Regions from separate parts of the Bacillus mexicanus genome, predicted to be linked through region 1. Evidence: predicted binding sites of a transcription regulator. Region 1 holds the regulator's gene; the other holds the start of a gene.
What was found. Region 1 encodes NrdR, which represses ribonucleotide reductase genes. Its sites were predicted from a motif close to AACACNATATATNGTGTT; they were not measured.

Region 1 (10,729 bases):
CTGGAAATTGTAAAAAGGAGTGAATCTCTTGACCTTGGTCATTGGTTTAACGGGTGGAATAGCGAGCGGCAAAAGCACGGTCGCCAATATGCTGATTGAAAAAAGAATAATCGTTATCGATGCAGATATCATTGCCAAACAAGCGGTAGAAAAAGGGATGCCGGCCTACCAGCAAATCATTGACGAATTCGGTCAAGACATTCTGCTCCCCAATGGCGATATAGATCGAAAAAAGCTCGGTGCACTGGTATTTACAAATGAACAAAAGCGACTTGCTTTAAATGCCATTGTTCACCCCGCAGTCAGGCGGGAAATGCTGAAGCGCCGTGATGAAGCGATTGCGAATCAGGAGGCGTTTGTTGTACTGGATATCCCGCTTCTGTTCGAAAGTAAATTAGAATCTTTAGTTGATAAAATTATTGTGGTCAGTGTGACAAAGGAGCTTCAGCTGGAGCGTCTGATGAAGCGCAATCAGCTGACGGAAGAAGACGCGCTCAGCCGTATCCGCTCTCAACTGCCTTTAGAGGAAAAAACAGCAAGAGCAGATCAAGTCATCGACAACAGCGGCACGCTTGAAGAGACTAAACAGCAGCTTGATGACATCATCAGCCGCTGGGCATAAGACAAAAACACCGTTCGTAGCGAACGGTGTTTTCTCATTAAAAATCAAAGTTGTCCGGATCAGGACCGACGCGCAGGTTTTCATTCAGGGCATCGATTCGGTTCATGTCATCCTGTGTTAGCTCAAAGTCAAATACGCTCGCGTTTTCTTTAATGCGATGTTCCTTCGTTGATTTAGGGATCGTAATGATGCCATGCTGCAGATCCCAACGCAAAATAATTTGCGCGACAGATTTGTTATAGGTTTGCGCAATGTCTGTCAATACAGGGTGATCCAGCAGCTGTCCCTGCATTAAAGGTGACCAAGCTTCCATTTGGATGCCTTGTTTTTTGCAATATGCCATCAGCTCTTTTTGTGTAAGACGGGGGTGAAGTTCAACTTGGTTGATCATAGGTTTGATTTCAGCAGCTGTCATCAAGTCTTCAAGATGATGGATTTGGAAGTTGCTCACGCCGATCGCTTTAATACGGCCTTCCTTATACAGTGCTTCAAGGGCTCTCCAGGCTTCTTTATATTTTCCTTCTACAGGCCAGTGGATAAGGTAGAGATCTAAATACTCCAAACCGAGTTTTGACAGGCTTGTTTCAAATGCAGCAATTGTTTCCTCGTAGCCTAAATCAGCATTCCATACTTTTGATGTAATAAACAGGTGCTCTCTTGAGATCCCTGCTTCTTCAATGCCTTTCCGTAGTCCTTCTCCGACTCCAGCTTCATTTCCGTAAATAGCGGCAGTATCAATACTGCGGTATCCGTGAACAATAGCAGCTTTAACTGCGTTTACCAATTCAGATCCTTCTTCCACTTGGAAGACGCCAAGGCCGAACCGTGGCATGTTTACCCCGTTATGAAGAGTTGCTGTTGCTTGTAAATGTGTTGTCATATTTATTTTCTCCTTTACATTTAAAATTGTCAGGATGCCTGTTGATCCTGTTTTTCCATCAAGCGGCTCCAGCCCGTCAAGATGACTGCAGCGACTACCATTAACCCGCCTATCCAAGCAGTATGAATCAGTCCGATTGAATCGGTGATCACACCTCCAAGATATGAGCCGAGCGCAATTCCTGCATTAAAGGCCGCGATATTCATCGCAGATGCGATATCAACAGCACTCGGAACAAAACGCTCAGCCAGCATGACGACATACACCTGAAGGCCGGGCACGTTCATAAAGGCTAACAAACCCATAAAGAGAATGGTGATAAGGCCTGCTGTTTGATAGGGAGCCGTAAATGTGAGTACAAACAGAACAATTGCCTGTACGATAAACATATAGAATAAAGCGGCAATCGGATTTCGGTTTGACAGCTTTCCGCCAATCATATTGCCGATTGCGATGGCAATTCCGTATCCGAGCAGGATCACTGCTACAGTGCCGGATTTGAAGCCTGTTACTTCCTGAAGCAGGGGAGACAAATACGTAAATACAACGAATGTTCCTCCATACCCAAGCGCTGTAATGACAAATAAAAGCAATAACCGGCTGTTTGTCACAAGCTTCAATTGATCCCGCATTGTCGTTTTCGTCCCTTTTCGTAAATTCGACGGGACAAGAATGCCATTTGCAATGAAAGCAATGATTCCGACAGCGATAATGACCATAAAGGCAAAACGCCAGCCGAGCTGCTGGCCGATAAACGTGCCGAAAGGAACTCCGGTTACAGTTGCCACGGTAAGCCCTGTAAACATAATCGAAATCGCGCTTGCTCGTTTATTCTCAGGGACAATATCCGCTGCGATCGTTGAACCGATCGACATAAATATACCGTGTGAAAAAGCGGATATCACACGTGCTGCTAATAAAATCCCGATGCTTGTGGCAGTAGCAGCCATCGTATTCCCAACAATAAAAATCAACATGATCCACAGCAATAGTGTCTTACGTGACATGCTTGAGGTCAATGAAGTTAAGATAGGCGCTCCGACTGTAACGCCAAGCGCATAAAGGGAAACAGTCAAACCTGCTGTTGTAACAGGAATGTCCAGATCATCAGAAATTAACGGCAAAAGGCCGACGCTGATAAATTCGGTTGTCCCTATAGCGAATGCACTTATAGCCAGTGCCAGAAGTGCAGGAAGGCTGCTTTTATTGGCTGAAGTCATCATGTTCCCTCCTTTGTGATGTGTTGTATGATTGAAATTCTGCCGAGTAAGCTATATAAATAAAAGAGCAGATTCAAATCAGCCGGCAAATGTGATTATGAAAGATATCATTAAAAAAGAAAAGTACGTACTTGAAAGTGCTATAGCCACTTTTTAGTGCCTGTAAGGAGAATGGACTGTATGGAAAAGAAAAAATATAACATTTCTGTTGAAGCGACTCTTGAAGTGATCGGCGGGAAATGGAAATGCGTCATTTTATGCCATCTGACCCATGGGAAGAAACGCACGAGTGAATTAAAGCGCCTGATGCCTAATATCACACAAAAAATGCTGACCCAGCAGCTGCGTGAGCTGGAAGCGGACGGTGTCATTAACCGGATTGTGTACAATCAGGTTCCTCCCAAAGTGGAATACGAACTCAGTGAATACGGCCGCAGCTTAGAAGGGATTTTAAATATGCTGTGTGATTGGGGAGCGAATCATATTAACAGAGTGTACGGAGATACATTTTCTGTGTTAGAAGAAAGCGTACTTAATGATAAGCTGAAACAGGAATTGTAAAAAAGGGCAGTCAGTGCAGAGCGCTGGCTGCTTTTTGTTTTTTTGCGCCTAATAACTGTGCCAAAAAACGATGATGTCTCATAAAGTTAGCGTTAGAATCGGAGATTTTTTTCAATATGTACTGGCGATTTTTCTCTAATGTGTTATACTAATTTCGTATAAAAGCAAATTAGAATGACATATTGATAAGGGGTGTCCAACATGATGGTAAAAATAGCGATCAATGGGTTTGGAAGAATTGGGAGAATGGTTTTTAGAAAAGCGATGTTAGACGATCAAATTCAAATAGTGGCCATTAATGCCAGTTATTCCGCAGAAACGCTGGCTCATTTAATAAAGTATGACACAATTCACGGCAGGTATGACGAAGAGGTTGTTGCTGATGAGGGCAGCCTGATTGTGAACGGAAAGAAAGTGCTTTTATTAAACAGCCGTGATCCCAAACAGCTGCCTTGGCGGGAATATGATGTTGACATTGTCGTCGAAGCTACAGGAAAGTTTAATTCAAAAGATAAAGCAATGGGCCATATAGAAGCAGGCGCGAAAAGAGTCATTCTGACTGCTCCGGGGAAAAATGAAGACGTTACCATTGTGATGGGAGTCAATGAGGGACAGTTCGACGCTGACCGCCATGTCATTATTTCAAATGCGTCATGTACGACAAACTGCCTTGCGCCTGTTGTCAAAGTGCTGGATGAAGAATTCGGCATTGAAAGCGGGCTGATGACCACAGTTCACGCATATACGAATGACCAAAAAAATATTGATAATCCGCATAAAGATTTGCGCCGGGCACGGGCGTGCGGGGAATCCATCATTCCGACGACAACAGGAGCTGCAAAAGCGCTATCGCTCGTGATGCCGCATCTGGAAGGAAAGCTCCACGGTCTTGCCTTGCGCGTCCCTGTTCCGAATGTCTCATTGGTTGACCTTGTTGTCGACCTAAAAACAGGTGTAACGGCAAAAGAGGTAAACGAAGCATTTAAACGGGCTGCCAAAACCTCAATGTATGGTGTTCTTGATTATTCAGATGAACCGCTCGTTTCAACTGACTATAATACAAATTCGCATTCAGCGGTCATTGACGGGCTGACGACAATGGTAATGGAAGACAGAAAAGTAAAGGTGCTCGCATGGTATGACAACGAATGGGGCTATTCATGCAGAGTTGTTGATCTGATTCGTTATGTAGCTGCACGAATGAAATATCCATCTGCTGTATAAAATAAGGTCATGGACGCATTTTGCAGAAAAAACCCTTAACAGCCTATTTCTGAAAAAACGCACCTTGCAAATTAGACTTAAACACAGTATACTATTTTTCGTGAACTTCTTGCTTGAGACTGTTTCGGAATTACTTAAAGGGTTAGGACCTCTCCGGACTAACTTTCCCCCGTGGTAAATGGCCGGCCCAGTTGTTGGAATTTCACTTTTTAATTCTTGTTAAGGGGGGTCCATGACTATGGAAACAATGGGGCGTCACGTTATCTCCGAGCTATGGGGATGCGATTTTGATAAGCTGAATGACATGGATTTTATTGAAAAAACGTTTGTAAATGCTGCTCTAAAATCAGGAGCTGAGGTGCGCGAGGTTGCATTTCACAAATTTGCACCGCAGGGCGTAAGCGGAGTTGTGATTATTTCTGAATCACACTTAACAATTCACAGTTTTCCTGAGCACGGATATGCGAGCATTGATGTTTATACTTGTGGAGATTTAGATCCTAATGTTGCTGCTGACCATATTGCAGAGGCATTACATGCTGATACAAGAGAAAACATTGAAATACCAAGAGGAATGGGGCCTGTGCAAATTAAACAGGCGCAAGCGAAAGTACTATAGTAAACACGAACACAAAGGGAGCTGAAGCTAGAAAGCCATTACGCGCTTTTAGCTTATGCTCCTTTTATTTTTATAAAGAAACAAGGCGGTCAGCTTTTTCTTTTTTCATTTTTTTTGTAAAATAAGAAAGAGATTTTCACAAACCACCTGATGCTGTACATACAGCTTTACACAACGGCTCTCCCGACAGATGCTGTCACATTTATGTTAAAAGGCGGAGGCTGCCGAAAATACATTGTAGGGAACGAAATAGTTGGGAGCTGATTTTATTGAAATGTCCTTCATGCCAGCATAACGGAACGCGAGTCCTTGATTCCCGGCCTGTGGATGATGGAAAATCGATTCGCCGAAGACGCGAGTGTGAATCCTGCCACTACCGGTTTACGACCTTTGAAAAAGTGGAGGAAACCCCGCTCATCGTCGTGAAAAAAGAAGGTGTGCGCGAAGAATTCAGCAGAGAAAAAATGCTACGCGGCCTCATAAAAGCATGTGAAAAAAGGCCTGTGTCACTCAAAACGCTTGAAGACGTGTGCTTTGATATTGAAAAAGAACTTCGCAATCAAGGCTGTTCCGAGGTGAAAAGCGAGCTCGTCGGAGAAATGGTAATGGACCGGCTGGCAAAGATTGATGAAGTCGCATATGTACGGTTTGCGTCCGTTTATCGGCAGTTTAAAGATATAAACGTTTTTATCGACGAATTAAAAGACTTAATAAAAAAAGAACGTTAAAAGAGCTAAGAGGATTCTTCTAGCTCTTTTCTCATGTGCAAAATTGGCATTTGATAGATATGAGAAACGGTGTAAAATGAAAGGTAGAAACAAATTCGGAAGGTTTGAGAATGTATGGCTGACTATTGGAAAGATGTACTGCCTGTAGATCCGTATGTGGTCAAAAGCAGATCGATGCTGCAAGATATAGACAGACAAATTATTACACAGCTGTATCAGCCCTTAATCGGACCTGTTGCATTCTCTCTTTATATGACATTGTGGGGAGAGCTTGAACAAAACCGTCTGTGGGGCGGAGAGTCCACACATAGACAGCTGATGGGGATGACACAGTCCAACTTAAAAACGCTCCATCAGGAACAGGGGAAGCTCGAGGGCATCGGATTGCTAAAAGTATATATGAAAGAATCCGAGCGGCAGGAGCGCCTCTTTATATATGAACTCCTTCCGCCGCTCAGGCCAAATGATTTTTTTGAAGACGGAATGTTGAATGTTTTTCTGTACAATAGAGTTGGGAAAACAAAATATCAGCAATTAAAACAATTTTTCACGCACCCGGCCATTGCAGAAGATGCGAAGGACATTACTCGTCCATTTAATCATGCATTTGAATCGCTGCAGCCGAGTGAATGGAAGCTCACATCTGATATGGAGGAAACGGTAAGGCTTGCGCAAGGTACAGAGTATACCTCTGTCGGCGAGGCTTCGTCCTACACGATAACCGAAGATGTGTTTGATTTTGATTTGTTTTTAGCGGGACTTTCTGAGACGATGATTCCGAGAAAAGCGATGACCCAGCAAGTGCGGGACACAATCAAAAAGCTTTCCTATTTGTATGGCATAGATCCTTTGCAAATGCAAAATGTCGTTATGAGTGCGATTGATGAGCGTGACGCTATTACGACGGAGGCTTTACGAAAAGCGGCCAGCGACTGGTATCAAATCGAAAGAAACGGAAAGCTGCCTGACTTAGTGGAAAAAACACAGCCGGTGCATCTGCGTGAAGGCGAAAAGCCGGCCGAAGAGGATTCGCTGGACGGGAAGCTGATTGCATTGCTTGAAGCGATTTCTCCAAAGAAACTTTTACAGGATATTGCCGACGGAACAGAGCCGTCAAAAGCTGATATGAAAATCATAGAAGACATTATGTTTGAACAGAAGCTCGAACCAGGCGTTACAAATGTGTTAATTTATTACGTCATGCTGAAAACCGATATGAAGTTGTCGAAAAACTATATCCAAAAAATCGCTTCGCATTGGGCGCGCAAAAAGGTGAAAACGGTCAGAGAAGCGATGAAACTTGCAATAGAAGAAAACCGCCAATACCTTGAATGGGCTGAAGGAAAAGCAAATCAGCCTTCGAAACGGAACAAAAAAGTGATCCGCGAAGAAAAGCTTCCTGACTGGATGAAGGAAAAGGAGACAGCGTCCGATTCAGAATCCAAACAGCAGAAGCTGCAGCCGAAGGATTTGGAAGAACAGAAGAAAAAGATGATGGAAGAAATGGAAAAACTGAAAAAATACTCTGCCTATTAATGACAGAGATGCGGGGTGAAGCAATAGATGGAACCAATCGGCCGTTCCTTGCAGGGCGTAACCGGCAGGCCGGATTTCCAAAAACGCCTTGAACAAATGAAAGAAAAAGTCATGAATGATCAAGATGTTCAGGTATTTTTGAAGGAAAACGAAGAGATAATTGACCAAAAAATGATCGAAAAGAGCCTAAATAAGCTCTATGAATATATCGGGCAAAGCAAGAATTGCTCCTATTGTTCGGAAGATGAAGATTGCAATAACCTGCTTGAGGGCTACCATCCGAAGCTTGTTGTCAATGGCCGCGCTATTGATATTGAGTATTTTGAATGTCCGGTCAAACGAAAACTCGACCAGCAGAAAAAACAAAAGTCCCTTATGAAAAGCATGTATATCCAAAAGGACCTTCTCGGAGCAACATTCCAGCAGGTTGATATCAATGATCCGAGCAGGCTTGCGATGTTCCAGCATGTTACAGATTTTTTGAAAAGCTATAATGAGACGGGAAAAGGGAAAGGACTGTATTTATACGGAAAATTCGGAGTAGGAAAAACGTTTATGCTCGCTGCGATTGCCAATGAGCTGGCGGAAAAAGAGTATTCTTCCATGATCGTTTATGTGCCCGAATTTGTGAGAGAGCTCAAGAACTCGCTTCAAGACCATTCATTGGAGGAGAAGCTTAATATGGTTAAAACGACACCAGTATTGATGCTCGATGACCTCGGAGCGGAATCAATGACGAGCTGGGTAAGAGATGAAGTCATCGGAACAGTGCTTCAGCACAGAATGTCCCAGCAGCTGCCGACTTTCTTTTCTTCTAACTTCTCACCTGACGAACTGAAGCATCATTTTACGTATTCACAAAGAGGAGAAAAGGAAGAGGTGAAAGCGGCAAGATTAATGGAACGGATATTATATTTGGCTGCTCCGATCCGCCTTGATGGCGAAAACCGCCGCCATCCGTAATTGCTGCGGTTCAAAGGGGAAGGAACTGAAGATATGAAACGAAAAAACGTTCTTAAATGGCTGGCGTTGCTGGCTATTGTTGGTTTAATCTTTTGGGGAAATAAAAGGTATTTGAATGTATCGCCGAAAGAGATCAGAGTTTGGGTATTGTCTTTTGGGGTTTTTGCTCCTCTGATGTTTATCGGAATATCCGTCGTCAGGCCGCTTGTTTTATTTCCAGTGTCTGTTATTTCTGTAGCGGGCGGCCTTGCGTTTGGTCCGCTCCTCGGTACGCTTTATACGTTGTTCGGATCGATGTGCGCTGCTGCTGTATCGTTTTTTGCAGCAGGTCTATTTGTCGCGAAAAAGAATGGCCAGTACGAAAAGCTGGAAGCCATTCAGAAGCAAATGGAGGATCACGGCTTTTTTTATATCTTTCTTTTAAGAATCCTGCCGATCAATTTTGATTTCGTCAGTTATGCGGCGGGCCTTTCTAATGTCAAAGCGCTGTCCTATTTTGCGGCGACGGCTGCGGGGATCATCCCAGGGACCATCGCGCTTAATGTGCTGGGGGCGAGCTTTTTGTCAGGCAATTTGCCTGCCTTTTTTATGGTGCTCTTTTTGTATATCGTTTTTATTTCACTGCCGTTTATCTTCAAAAAGAAAATGAAAAGCTTGTTTCAAGAATCAAATTAAGATTTGCCAATGACCTTTACGTCTATTTTAAAAACATCCCCCATATACTTGTAACAGATGCCGTAAGGGGGGACAAACATGCTTGAAATAATCTTCGAAGATGACCATGATGCAGCCGCTTTTTTACATCTCATTCAGCATTCGGACGATCGGCACAATATCATTGTCCGGGAAGGCATGCGAAAAATTGAGATTGAAAAAGCGCAGCCGGCTTTCTCTATTCAGCGTTTTATGGAGCCGATTCTGGTCGAGTTTTTTTTGGAGTGCAAAGAAGACGAGCATATGCTGTCATTGATTGAGGAAACATATTGTTTCACAGACAATGATGAACAGCAGCAGATCCTGCAGCTCGCACACAGTATAATTGAAGGAGAGGCGGACGCGATTGAGCCGCTAAAGCTTTCGCGGAAACAAGCTATTTTGAGTGAACTTCAAACGATCGGTTTAGAGGAAGGCGTATTTTCCATTCGTTCCTTTCAGACCTTCCGGCTTGGACAATACTACAAGCAGCTGAGAGACATCACGGAAGCGGCGATAGATGAATATAAGATAGAACAGGAATATCAAAACTTTATTCAAACACTCAGAGACTATGTAATGGCCAAACAGCCGCGAATCAAAAAGGTGCATATTGTCCATGATGGTTCCTTTACCTTATGGGAGCTGCGCTATATGCCGGAACGGGAAAAAATGAAATACATAGACAGGCGATTCGTCCGGGATCATCCTATGTATATTGATTCTCATTTGCTCGCGCCTCTGATATCCATTGCGCCTGATGAAGTGGTTCTTTATACCGATCAGCCGGAGCATCTGATGGCAAGAACCATTCAAAATATATTTCTCGAGCGAATGGAAATGCTTCCACTCCACACTTTTTCAGACGCAGACATACCTGTGAAGCACTCAGAAGGATAAGAGCCGGCAGCCTGTAAATATAAGGCTGTCGGTTTGAAAAAAGAAAATGTGATCGTGTTGATTTTTTGGAATGAACAATTTATAATACATAGAAGATTAAGAAAGACACACGTATTGATAAGGACACGAAGGAATGATACCGGCTCAAAGAGAGGGAAGCCCAGGCTGCAAGCTTCCTAGCTAAGGACCATTCGCTTTACCGCCTTTGAACTTCAGCTGTGAACCCCTCGATAAGGGGCAGTAATGGCTGACGGGAACTCCCGTTACAGAGCTTAGAGCCGCAGGAGCCGGAGTTATTGGCTTAGCGGAAAAAAGGGTGGAACCACGATTCCGTTTATTCAACCTCGTCCCTTTCATAGGGGGCGGGGTTTTTTATATGCAAAAAAAAGGAGTGACCTAGATGTCAGATATGGTGAAAATCACATTTCCTGATGGAGCAGTCAAGGAGTTTGCGAAAGGAACAACAACAGAAGATATCGCGGCATCCATCAGTCCGGGATTAAAGAAGAAATCATTAGCCGGAAAACTGAACGGAATAGAAATCGATTTAAGAACGCCGATCAATGAAGACGGTACAGTGGAAATCATTACAGAAGGCTCCGAAGAAGGTCTTCAAATTATGCGCCACAGTACGGCTCACTTGCTGGCTCAAGCGATTAAACGCATATACAAAGATGTGAAATTCGGAGTCGGTCCGGTCATCGAAAACGGTTTTTACTATGATGTAGAAATGGAAGAGGCGATCACGCCGGAGGACCTGCCGAAGATCGAGAAAGAAATGAA
Region 2 (10,729 bases), 810 kb from region 1:
GTAGGGATTTTTCTTGCATCGGTCCGCGGAAAGCCAAATACCAATCAGCACTATATAGTGAAGAAAGGCAGAATGAATAATAAAAGAGATGTAAGACAAAAAAGGAAAACGCAAATCAAAACTTATGTTTTTCGAAATAACAGATCAAAACCTTTTGTTGGTTTCGATCCTTTCCTGCGACTTTGTGAGAGCCAATAAACCGTTACCAGGCTGTTCGTCTCAGTAGTCGAACAGCTACTCATAACCTTCTCCTTATACCTCTTTATACTTAATTTCCAATTCAGGATAATACTACCTTTTCTTCTCTTTCTTCTCAATCTTTTTTCACTCTTGTATAAAACGAACTGCTATTAATCGTGACCATCAATTGATTTTTTGAAACCGGGAACATTTTCACTGATGATATCGTGTATACAATGGTAAGATAAAACCTATTGACTAGATCTCATATCAATAATCGTGCCATTCTTATGAAAGGAGTTACAAATGAGAAGATTTTTACTAAATGTTATATTTGTCTTAGTCATTGTCTTATTTTTGAGATATGCTCATTACTCACTAGAGCCTGAACCAACTAATCAACCAGATACATATGCAAATTTTAGCAGATTGGAAGAAAATGAAAGCTCAGCCGATTATGATATTTCTTATAATGAGAAAAAAGGAAGCAAAGTTTTAATTATGTCTCCTCATGGCGGAAGAATTGAAGGAGGAGTAAGCGAGCTTGTGCGGTTTTTCAATCATGAATACTCCACATACCTGTTTGAAGGGCTGAAGTCAGATGATAATCAAACGCTGCACATTACAAGCACTAACTTTGATGAACCCTTGGCTGAAAAGAAAATCAAAGAGCATCAATACGTTGTGGCGTTTCATGGTTATAAAGGAGAGAACAAGAATACACTTGTTGGAGGCACAGATCGAAAGCGGGCTAAAATGATCGTGCGAGCCCTTGAGAGAAGAGGATTTTCTGCTGAACTAGCACCATCCCAAAGCGGTCTTGCTGGATTGAGTGCCGGCAATATTAACAATAAAGGAGAAACAGGGCTAAGTATCCAGCTGGAGATCAGTCGTGAGCAGAGAGAAGCGTTTTTTGATGATTTTTATTATAAAAATAGGAAATACACAAAAAATAGGGAATTTTATGATTATGTGCGTGCAATCAAAACTGTCCTTGAAAGAGAGTATTCGTAACAAGCAGATCAGAAGACAAAATAAGTGGAGACCAGTAGACTGAAATAGGATTATAAAAGGAGGCAAGACATACGATGGCAGATCATCATTTTTATTTAAAAGCGGACTGGCCGGGCAACCGCAATGACGTCGGTACGATCGAAAGCGGAAACTTAGCCACATCCATTTCCATCCCTAAAGAAATGGATGGACCGGGAGAGGGGACCAACCCAGATGAAATGCTTCTCGGGGCGGCGGCGACCTGTTACATTATTACACTTGCTGCAATGATGGAAAGAAGCGGGCTGGAAAAGAAAAACCTGCAAATGGAGTCGGAAGGTATTGTTGACGTCACAAAAGGAGTTTTTACATACAAAAAGATCATTCACCGTCCTTCCGTCGTGCTCAAATACGATGCCTCACAAGAAGATGTCGCATTGGCGCACAAGCTTTGTGAAAAAGCGGAGTCGTCATGCATGATTTCACGTGCCATTCAAGGAAATGTCGACCTGCAGCTTGAAGCTTCCGTAAAACGTGCTGGCGAATAATAAAACAGACGGTTACTCACAGACCGTCTGTTTTTGATCTTTTTGTGCGGGCTTTCGACAGATTTAACACGATCACACCTGCAATGATAAGCGCGAGACCGGATGCTTCCTTTAACCTGATGGTTTCGCCAAAAAGCAAAAACCCGACAATGGCTGTAAGTGCCGTTCCAATACCCGACCATGTCGCATATGCGCTTGATAAGTTAATTGTTTTTAAGGCCAGGCTTAGAAAAGTAAAAGCAGAAAGAAATCCGGCAATGACGCCGGCGATGGGCCAAGCTTGTGTAAATCCTTCTGAAAGCTTCAGCATCGTACTCCCGAAAACTTCCGATCCAATGGCGAGCGCCAAATAAAACAATCCTTTCATCATCTTCACTCCTTTACTGCCAGTTAAGTAATACGACCCCTGATAATAATAAAAGAATCCCGATAAGCCCTTTGGCATTCAGTTCTTCCTTAAACCACTTCACACCGATCACTGCTGCCAGCACTGTACCCACACCGCTCCAGGTCGCGTACGAGAGGCTGAGGGGGATATACTTTAAGGTTAGCGATAGCATATAAAAGGAGAGGGAATAGCCAATCACGACTAAAGCGCCTGGCTTCCACTTTTTGAAACCGTCAGACATTTTTAGCATGGCTGCTCCTAACGTTTCTGAACATATGGCAATCGTGAGGAATATATATCCTAGCAACATCACAAATTCTCCTCACTGTATTTTTTTTAGAAAAGAACTTCAGCTAGAAAAATATTAGTGTATGTATATGTATGAGTCAAGAGATTCATTTTCACACACTTAAAAAAGACCCCTTTTGAAGAGGTCTTTTGCACTTAATAGTAATACGGAAACGGAGCATAGGGGTAATATCCATATCCGCCATACATATAAGGGTTAAATAGGGCGCTTCCTAAAAGCCCGCCCGCAAGGCCGCCGATAAACGGTCCTCCGTAAAATCCGAATGGGCGGCCAAAACCATAACCAAACCCAGGTCTTCCAAATCCGAAAGGTCTCCCAAATCCAAAAGGTCTTCCAAACCCAAAAGGTCTTCCGAAAATTCTTGTATCTTCAGGATTAAAATTCTCTAACTCATTCATGTTTTCTTTCCTCCTGTAATAAAGTGTTGATGATGCAGTGTATTCAGGCTGCCCGAATTTGATTGGGCGAATCGAGGAAAGAAGGGTGTGGACACATTGGGCCTGTATCAGTCTGACTGGTCAAAATCACCGCCTCACGCACATGCTTATCATATCAAAACAACGAGAGAACACGGGCATCGTCATTGCATTGAAGGGTTCACTCAGCCTGCTAATGGATCAAATACAGATAAGCATACACATTATTTTGCAGGAATTACGTCTTTTGAAAATGGTCATTTTCACCGGTATTATGGAATCTCTGGGCCTGCGATTCCCTTAGCAGACGGCACCCACTATCATGAAATCGAAGAAACGACATACCTGGCCTATAATGAACCGATTGAGATCCAGTTCGGAGGTGTGGTGTATGATCCGAAAGATGATGAAAAACAAACACATCAGCATGTCTTGATAGGAAAGACGAGAGAAATTGTCGGCAATGAGCCGCTCGGGTGGTAGAAGATGTTTACCGGTGTAAAAAAAGGGCAAAATGGATAGGTGGTTGACCATGATGAATGCTATAATGGGGGGAGATTTTTAAAAGAGAGTGATACATATTGAATAATACGAAGCAGCCCGTTGTCATTTTAGTCGGACCGACGGCAGTGGGGAAAACAAATTTAAGTATTCAGCTGGCTAAATCCTTGAACGCGGAAATTATTAGCGGAGATTCGATGCAGGTATATAAAGGGATGGACATTGGAACAGCTAAAATCACTGAACAGGAGATGGAAGGAATACCCCATCATCTGATTGACATTTTAGATCCTAAAGATTCCTTCTCCACTGCCGATTATCAAAGTTTAGTGAGAAATAAAATCAGCGAGATCGCCAAAAAAGGAAAGCTCCCGATGATTGTCGGCGGCACGGGTCTCTATATACAATCTGTGCTTTACGATTATACATTTACAGAAGAGGCGAACGATCCTGCGTTTCGAGAAAGTATGCAAATGGCTGCGGAGCGGGAAGGCGCTGAATTCCTTCATGCCAAGCTTGCCGCAGCAGATCCCGAGGCGGCAGCTGCGATACATCCCAATAATATAAGAAGAGTCATTCGTGCGCTGGAAATTTTACATACGTCTGGAAAAACAATGTCTCAGCATTTGAAGGAGCAAAAGCGAGAACTTCTCTATAACGCAGTGTTAATCGGGCTGACAATGGATAGAGACACGCTTTACACAAGGATTAATAAGCGTGTCGACATGATGATGGAGGAAGGTCTTCTTTCAGAAGTGAAACGCCTCTATGATCAGAACGTGAGAGACTGTCAGTCAATACAGGCGATCGGGTATAAGGAGCTCTATGCATACTTTGACGGTTTTGTGACGCTTTCTGATGCCGTCGATCAGCTAAAGCAGAACTCAAGACGATATGCGAAACGCCAGCTGACATGGTTCCGCAATAAAATGCAGGTTGATTGGTTTGATATGACACCGCCCGTTGATATGGAGCTGAAAAAAAAGGAAATTTTCACACATATAGCAGGAAACCTCGAACTTTAATCGAAACTGTATGATATAGAGAAACAAGGAGGACGAAACATGAAACCGATTAATATTCAGGATCAGTTTTTGAATCAAATCCGAAAAGAAAATACGTATGTCACTGTTTTTTTGCTGAATGGCTTTCAGCTGCGCGGTCAGGTGAAAGGCTTTGATAATTTTACCGTATTGCTGGAAACGGAAGGGAAGCAGCAGCTTATATATAAACATGCGATCTCGACGTTTGCGCCGCAAAAGAACGTTCAGCTTGAACTTGAATAGACCAAAAAGTTCCATGCCAAGGCATGGAGAGGCTGTCGGGGGACCTCGGCAGCCATTTTTAGATCGAACCCGTTTTTTGAAAAGTGACCATGCTGAGGCACGGTCTTTTTTTATGCGGCAAACATATGTAAGACTGAATCGAATATCATATAAAAATCCGATTGTGGGAGTGAAGCGACCTTGTTTGAAAGTGAAGCAGAACTGAGGCGAATTAGAATAGCCCTTGTGTGGATAGCTGTTTTTTTACTGTTCGGTGCGTGCGGGAATCAAGATACTATTATTGAAACAGATAGCGGTAATTCAGGTTATGAAGAGCCTCGGCCAACCACGTTTCCGCTGGAACATAATCATTTTGGGGTTGTGGAGGACGGCTATATCAAAATTTATGAGTATCATGAGTCCCGCAATGAGGTAAAGCTGAAAAAAGAATATACGGATCTGGATATGGAGCTTGAATAAAATTCACAAGCGTCCGAATTTACAAAGCGGATGCTACCCGCTAAACTAAATATAGACACAGATCAAACAGAGGGTGAAAAAATGAAGCATAAAGTGATTGTGAATCATTGGGAAGAAACTTGCGAAGATGATTCTTGCTATGAATACGGAACAAGTATTATTGTGAATGGAAAAGAATTAATCAGAGAAGCCTCCATTATCAGCGCCTTAAAGGCGGTTTTAGAAGAGATCGGGGCGGATGTTGAAATAGAAGAAACAGTTGAGAGTGAAAATCGCTGTGATCGTTTAAGAAAAAAAAATCTAGACTACTAAGCAGTTTTTTTTCATGTTATGATATACATCGGCTTAAACACGACACTCCGAGTAGGACGAGAGATGATTCTCGTTCTGCTCTCTTTTTTGGGCCCTAATGAGGGTGCCTATTGGCTTGATATGATCAAAATATGAATTTTTCATAAAAACAAATCTATATATTGTGTTTTTGCTAGAGGGTAGTATACTATATATAGTGTTAATAATGAGAGATTCATATTTTTTGATAGGTCGTGATAAAACGTGGTACAAATCATATTTGATTCGAAGACAGGGAATGTCCAGCGGTTTGTGAATAAAATAGGCTTTCAGCAGATACGCAAGGTGGATGATATTGACCACCTAGACACTCCGTTTGTTTTGGTCACCTACACGACAAACTTCGGTCAGGTACCGGCATCAACACAAACCTTTCTCGAAAAATACGCCCACCTTTTGTTAGGAGTCGCTGCGAGCGGCAATAAAGTATGGGGCGATTACTTTGCAAAAAGCGCCGATACCATTTCAAGACAATATCAGGTGCCGATCTTGCACAAATTTGAACTCAGCGGCACATCTAAAGACGTTGAATTGTTTACTCAGGAGGTAGAAAGAGTTGTCACAAAATCAAGTGCCAAAATGGATCCAGTTAAATAACGAAATCATGATCCAAAAAGATGGAAAATTCCAGTTTGATAAGGATAAGGAAGCTGTACATAGCTATTTTGTAGACTATATCAATCAAAACACGGTTTTCTTTCACGATTTAAAAGAGAAGCTGGATTATTTGATTGAAAACCAATACTATGAAGAGGAATTCTTAAGCCTTTATTCTTTTGAAGATATTAAAGAAGTATTTAAGACAGCTTACGCTAAGAAGTTCCGTTTTCCTTCCTTCATGAGTGCGTTTAAATTTTATAATGACTATGCTTTGAAGACGAATGACAAGACAAAAATCCTTGAGCGTTATGAGGACAGAATCTCCATTGTTGCCCTATTCTTCGCAAACGGCGACACTGAGAAAGCAAAAGAATATGTGAACTTGATGATCAACCAGGAATATCAGCCGAGCACACCGACATTTTTAAATGCCGGCAGAAAACGCCGCGGTGAACTGGTGAGCTGCTTCTTGCTTGAAGTTAATGATTCATTAAACGACATTTCACGGGCGATCGATATTTCCATGCAGCTTTCTAAACTGGGCGGCGGGGTTTCTCTTAACCTGTCCAAGCTTCGTGCGAAAGGTGAAGCTATCAAAGATGTTGAAAATGCCACAAAAGGCGTTGTAGGCGTTATGAAGCTTCTCGATAATGCGTTCCGTTATGCTGACCAAATGGGCCAAAGACAAGGATCCGGTGCGGCGTACTTAAACATTTTCCACCGCGATATCAATGATTTTCTTGATACGAAAAAGATTTCAGCGGATGAAGATGTACGTGTCAAAACGCTTTCAATCGGGGTTGTTATTCCGGATAAGTTCGTTGAGCTTGCACGTGAGGACAAAGCGGCTTACGTATTTTATCCGCACACGATTTATAAAGAGTACGGCCAGCACATGGATGAAATGGACATGAACGAAATGTACGACAAGTTTGTCGACAATCCTCGGGTGAAAAAAGAAAAAATCAATCCGCGGAAATTGCTTGAAAAACTGGCGATGCTCCGTTCTGAATCAGGCTATCCATACATCATGTTCCAAGATAATGTGAATAAAGTGCATGCGAATAACCATATTTCGAAGGTGAAATTTTCTAACCTCTGCTCTGAAGTGCTACAGGCTTCTCAGGTTTCTGCATACACAGACTACGATGATGAAGATGAAATCGGTTTGGATATTTCCTGTAATCTGGGCTCGCTTAACATTCTCAATGTCATGGAGCAGAAATCAATCGAAAAGACAGTTAAGCTCGCAACAGACTCTTTAACACACGTGTCTGAAACGACTGATATTCGCAATGCGCCTGCTGTTAGACGAGCAAACAAAGCGATGAAATCAATCGGTCTCGGCGCTATGAACCTTCACGGCTACCTGGCGCAAAACGGCATTGCGTATGAAAGCCCGGAAGCTCGCGACTTTGCAAACACGTTCTTTATGATGGTGAATTTCTACTCCATCCAGCGTTCTGCGGAAATCGCAAAAGAAAAAGGCGAAACGTTTGATCAATATGAAGGATCAACTTATGCGACAGGTGAATACTTCGACAAATACGTTTCAACTGATTTCTCACCGAAATATGAAAAAATCGCGAACCTGTTTGAAGGTATGCATATCCCGACCAAAGAGGACTGGGAAAAGCTAAAAGCATTTGTTGCTGAACACGGCATGTATCACAGCTACAGATTATGCATTGCGCCGACAGGCTCTATTTCATATGTTCAATCAAGCACAGCATCTGTCATGCCGATTATGGAACGGATTGAAGAAAGAACATACGGCAACTCAAAAACGTACTACCCAATGCCTGGGCTTGCATCTAATAACTGGTTCTTCTATAAAGAAGCCTACGATATGGACATGTTCAAGGTTGTAGATATGATCGCGACTATCCAGCAGCACATTGATCAGGGAATCAGCTTCACATTGTTCTTAAAAGATACAATGACGACTCGTGATTTAAACCGAATCGATCTGTATGCACATCACAGAGGAATTAAAACCATTTACTATGCGAGAACAAAAGATACTGGGCAAGACAGCTGCCTTTCTTGTGTTGTTTGATTAAAGGAGAGTTTATAGTGACAAAAATTTATGATGCAGCAAACTGGTCAAAGCATGAAGACGATTTTACCCAAATGTTCTATAACCAAAACGTGAAACAGTTCTGGCTTCCGGAAGAGATTGCTTTAAACGGCGATCTCCTCACATGGAAGTATCTTGGGAAAAATGAACAGGACACTTATATGAAGGTACTCGCCGGGCTTACTCTTCTTGATACAGAGCAGGGGAATACGGGAATGCCGATCGTGGCTGAACACGTAGACGGCCACCAGCGGAAAGCGGTGCTGAACTTTATGGCGATGATGGAGAACGCTGTCCATGCGAAGTCATACTCTAATATTTTCATGACTCTGGCGCCGACTGAAACGATTAATGAAGTCTTTGAATGGGTGAAACAAAATAAATATTTGCAGAAAAAAGCGCAAGTCATCGTCGGCTTTTACCAAGCTATTCAAAAAGATGACGAGATTTCACTATTCAAAGCGATGGTCGCTTCCGTCTATCTGGAAAGCTTCCTCTTCTACAGCGGTTTCTATTATCCGTTATACTTCTATGGCCAAGGGAAGTTGATGCAAAGCGGTGAAATCATCAACCTGATTCTTCGTGATGAAGCGATTCACGGCGTTTATGTAGGGCTGCTTGCTCAGGAAATCTATAATAAGCAGACAGATGAGAAAAAAGCGGAGCTTCGCGAATTTGCGATCGATCTTCTGAATGAATTATATGAAAATGAGCTTGAGTATACAGAAGACTTGTATGATCAAGTCGGGCTCTCACACGATGTAAAGAAATTCATTCGCTATAATGCCAATAAAGCGTTGATGAACCTAGGATTTGATCCATACTTTGAAGAGGAAGAAATTAATCCAATCGTTTTAAATGGATTAAATACAAAAACAAAATCACATGACTTCTTCTCTATGAAGGGGAACGGCTACAAAAAGGCGACAGTAGAGCCGCTTAAAGACGATGACTTTTATTTTGAAGATGAAAAAGAGCAGATTTAATATCTGCTCTTTTCGGCTTGGAGATTCAGATGAGGAGGACGCAGCAACCATGGGAAAAATGGACGAAATGATTTTGGTCGCCCCGCGCGATGATGTGTTTAAGAAAGAAAGCTTAACCTTCCAGGGAGTGAACAGTGAAGACAGCAGAGTAGCAGAAATCATGGCTCAGATCGAAGCTGGCTATCGTGTAATGAGAAGGGGAGATGCGGAAGAAGATCCGCATTTCAAGCAGCCGATTCCTTATGTCATCATTAAGCGCGAAGATGAAGTATTCCTTTATGAGCGGCTGGCCGGCGGAGGAGAAGCACGTCTTCATAACAAGCTTTCTCTCGGTTTTGGAGGTCATATGAATTCGATTAAAGGGACAGCCTCATTTGCTGAAGTCTTAAAGCTGAACACAGACCGTGAGCTTGACGAAGAACTGCAAATCAACGAAGAGGATAAACAGGCGATTGTCACTCTGGGGCTCATCAATGATGATGGGAACAGTGTCGGCAAAGTGCATATCGGTATTCTGTCTGCGCTTCAATTAAAGTCTGGTTCACAAGTGGAAGTCAAAGAGAAAGAGCAAATTGCGGGAAAATGGATGAAAGTCTCTGAATTAAAACGGGACGACATCTATAACCGTCTGGAAACATGGTCACAATTTGTTGTAGATATTCTCTAATAAAAAAACCGGTTTCTCGTAATGAGGAGCCGGTTTTTTTATAAGACGCTTGTCCGCGTCTTGATGATGATTCTAGAGCGGCAATAACGTTAAAGGCTGTATTTCTGGCTTTGGCAGCAAAAGTGTCTGCATTGTTTTGGATGAAAATGCGCCAATTAAAAGGACAATCATATCAAAAGCCTTTAGCTTTTGTTCTGCCCGCGAGTGAGCCCCCATTCGTTAATTGCGAAACTAGATCTAAATGCTTTTTTAAGATTAAAGGCTCGCTCAAGCCCATTTGCATGGCCTCTCGCTAAGCTTTGAATAAAACGGCTCATTTTCAGTTTATTTGCATCCGTGAAGTTATCAATGAATCCATTTTCAGTCAATAGCGCAGGCATTGCTGATTCCCTAAGAACATGCAAGTTGGCTCTTTTTCTGCCGCGGTCGGTTAAGTTGACAGCCCGTATCACATTAGAGTGAATTGTCGATTGAAAAGTCGTTGTCGGTGATCCCACATTTGGATAAATGTAGCTTTCAAAACCTGTACCGCCTCCAGAGTTAACATGAATAGATAAAAAGAAATCTGCTCTCCATATATTTGCAGCGTTTGTCCGAGCACTTAAGCTGACATATCGGTCGCTTGTCCGGCTCAGCATCAACGATATGTTTGTATACTCATTTAACAATATTGTCCGTAATGCGAAAGCGATTTGCAGGGTTAACGTTTTTTCTTGAAGGCCATTTCCTATTGCGCCTGGATCAGACCCGCCATGGCCAGGATCAATAAAAATCTTAACCATTCTTTATCACCTCATTACAGAATATGAAAAGACACAGCGCCTGCTTGTACGATTATCATTCATGAGGAAATAACCCTTTTATATGCGGAAATTATTTCTCGGGAAAGCGCACAATTCAACATGTAGCGACATTTCATTTCATTTTATAGGAATAGGTCATTTGTTTGTGAGTATGACAGGTT

Region 2: a site for NrdR is predicted at 5,577-5,594, ahead of nrdI (class Ib ribonucleoside-diphosphate reductase assembly flavoprotein NrdI). Genes of this name have one in related genera too.

The regions. Positions count from the first base shown of each region.
Region 1 covers NZ_JBCEYV010000001.1:147,969-158,697, forward strand. The annotation lists gene ytaF (sporulation membrane protein YtaF) at 1-13, shown strand, start outside; gene coaE (dephospho-CoA kinase) at 29-622, shown strand; gene ytbE (aldo/keto reductase YtbE) at 660-1,502, opposite strand; gene AAGG74_RS00860 (MFS transporter) at 1,532-2,722, opposite strand; gene AAGG74_RS00865 (winged helix-turn-helix transcriptional regulator) at 2,903-3,283, shown strand; gene AAGG74_RS00870 (glyceraldehyde-3-phosphate dehydrogenase) at 3,485-4,507, shown strand; gene speD (adenosylmethionine decarboxylase) at 4,746-5,126, shown strand; gene nrdR (transcriptional regulator NrdR) at 5,396-5,854, shown strand; gene dnaB (replicative helicase loading/DNA remodeling protein DnaB) at 5,969-7,390, shown strand; gene dnaI (primosomal protein DnaI) at 7,418-8,353, shown strand; gene AAGG74_RS00895 (TVP38/TMEM64 family protein) at 8,387-9,028, shown strand; gene ytxC (putative sporulation protein YtxC) at 9,107-9,946, shown strand; gene thrS (threonine--tRNA ligase) at 10,347-10,729, shown strand, end outside.
Region 2 covers NZ_JBCEYV010000001.1:953,772-964,500, reverse strand. The annotation lists gene AAGG74_RS05160 (poly-gamma-glutamate hydrolase family protein) at 487-1,194, shown strand; gene AAGG74_RS05155 (OsmC family protein) at 1,269-1,721, shown strand; partial or broken gene erbB (SMR family multidrug efflux transporter EbrB) at 1,734-2,088, opposite strand; gene erbA (SMR family multidrug efflux transporter EbrA) at 2,102-2,419, opposite strand; gene AAGG74_RS05140 (hypothetical protein) at 2,554-2,817, opposite strand; gene AAGG74_RS05135 (YmaF family protein) at 2,905-3,318, shown strand; gene miaA (tRNA (adenosine(37)-N6)-dimethylallyltransferase MiaA) at 3,417-4,361, shown strand; gene hfq (RNA chaperone Hfq) at 4,401-4,622, shown strand; gene AAGG74_RS05120 (YmzC family protein) at 4,803-5,081, shown strand; gene AAGG74_RS05115 (DUF936 domain-containing protein) at 5,163-5,393, shown strand; gene nrdI (class Ib ribonucleoside-diphosphate reductase assembly flavoprotein NrdI) at 5,637-6,029, shown strand; gene nrdE (class 1b ribonucleoside-diphosphate reductase subunit alpha) at 5,989-8,091, shown strand; gene nrdF (class 1b ribonucleoside-diphosphate reductase subunit beta) at 8,109-9,098, shown strand; gene AAGG74_RS05095 (hypothetical protein) at 9,148-9,765, shown strand; partial or broken gene AAGG74_RS05090 (N-acetylmuramoyl-L-alanine amidase) at 9,833-10,547, opposite strand.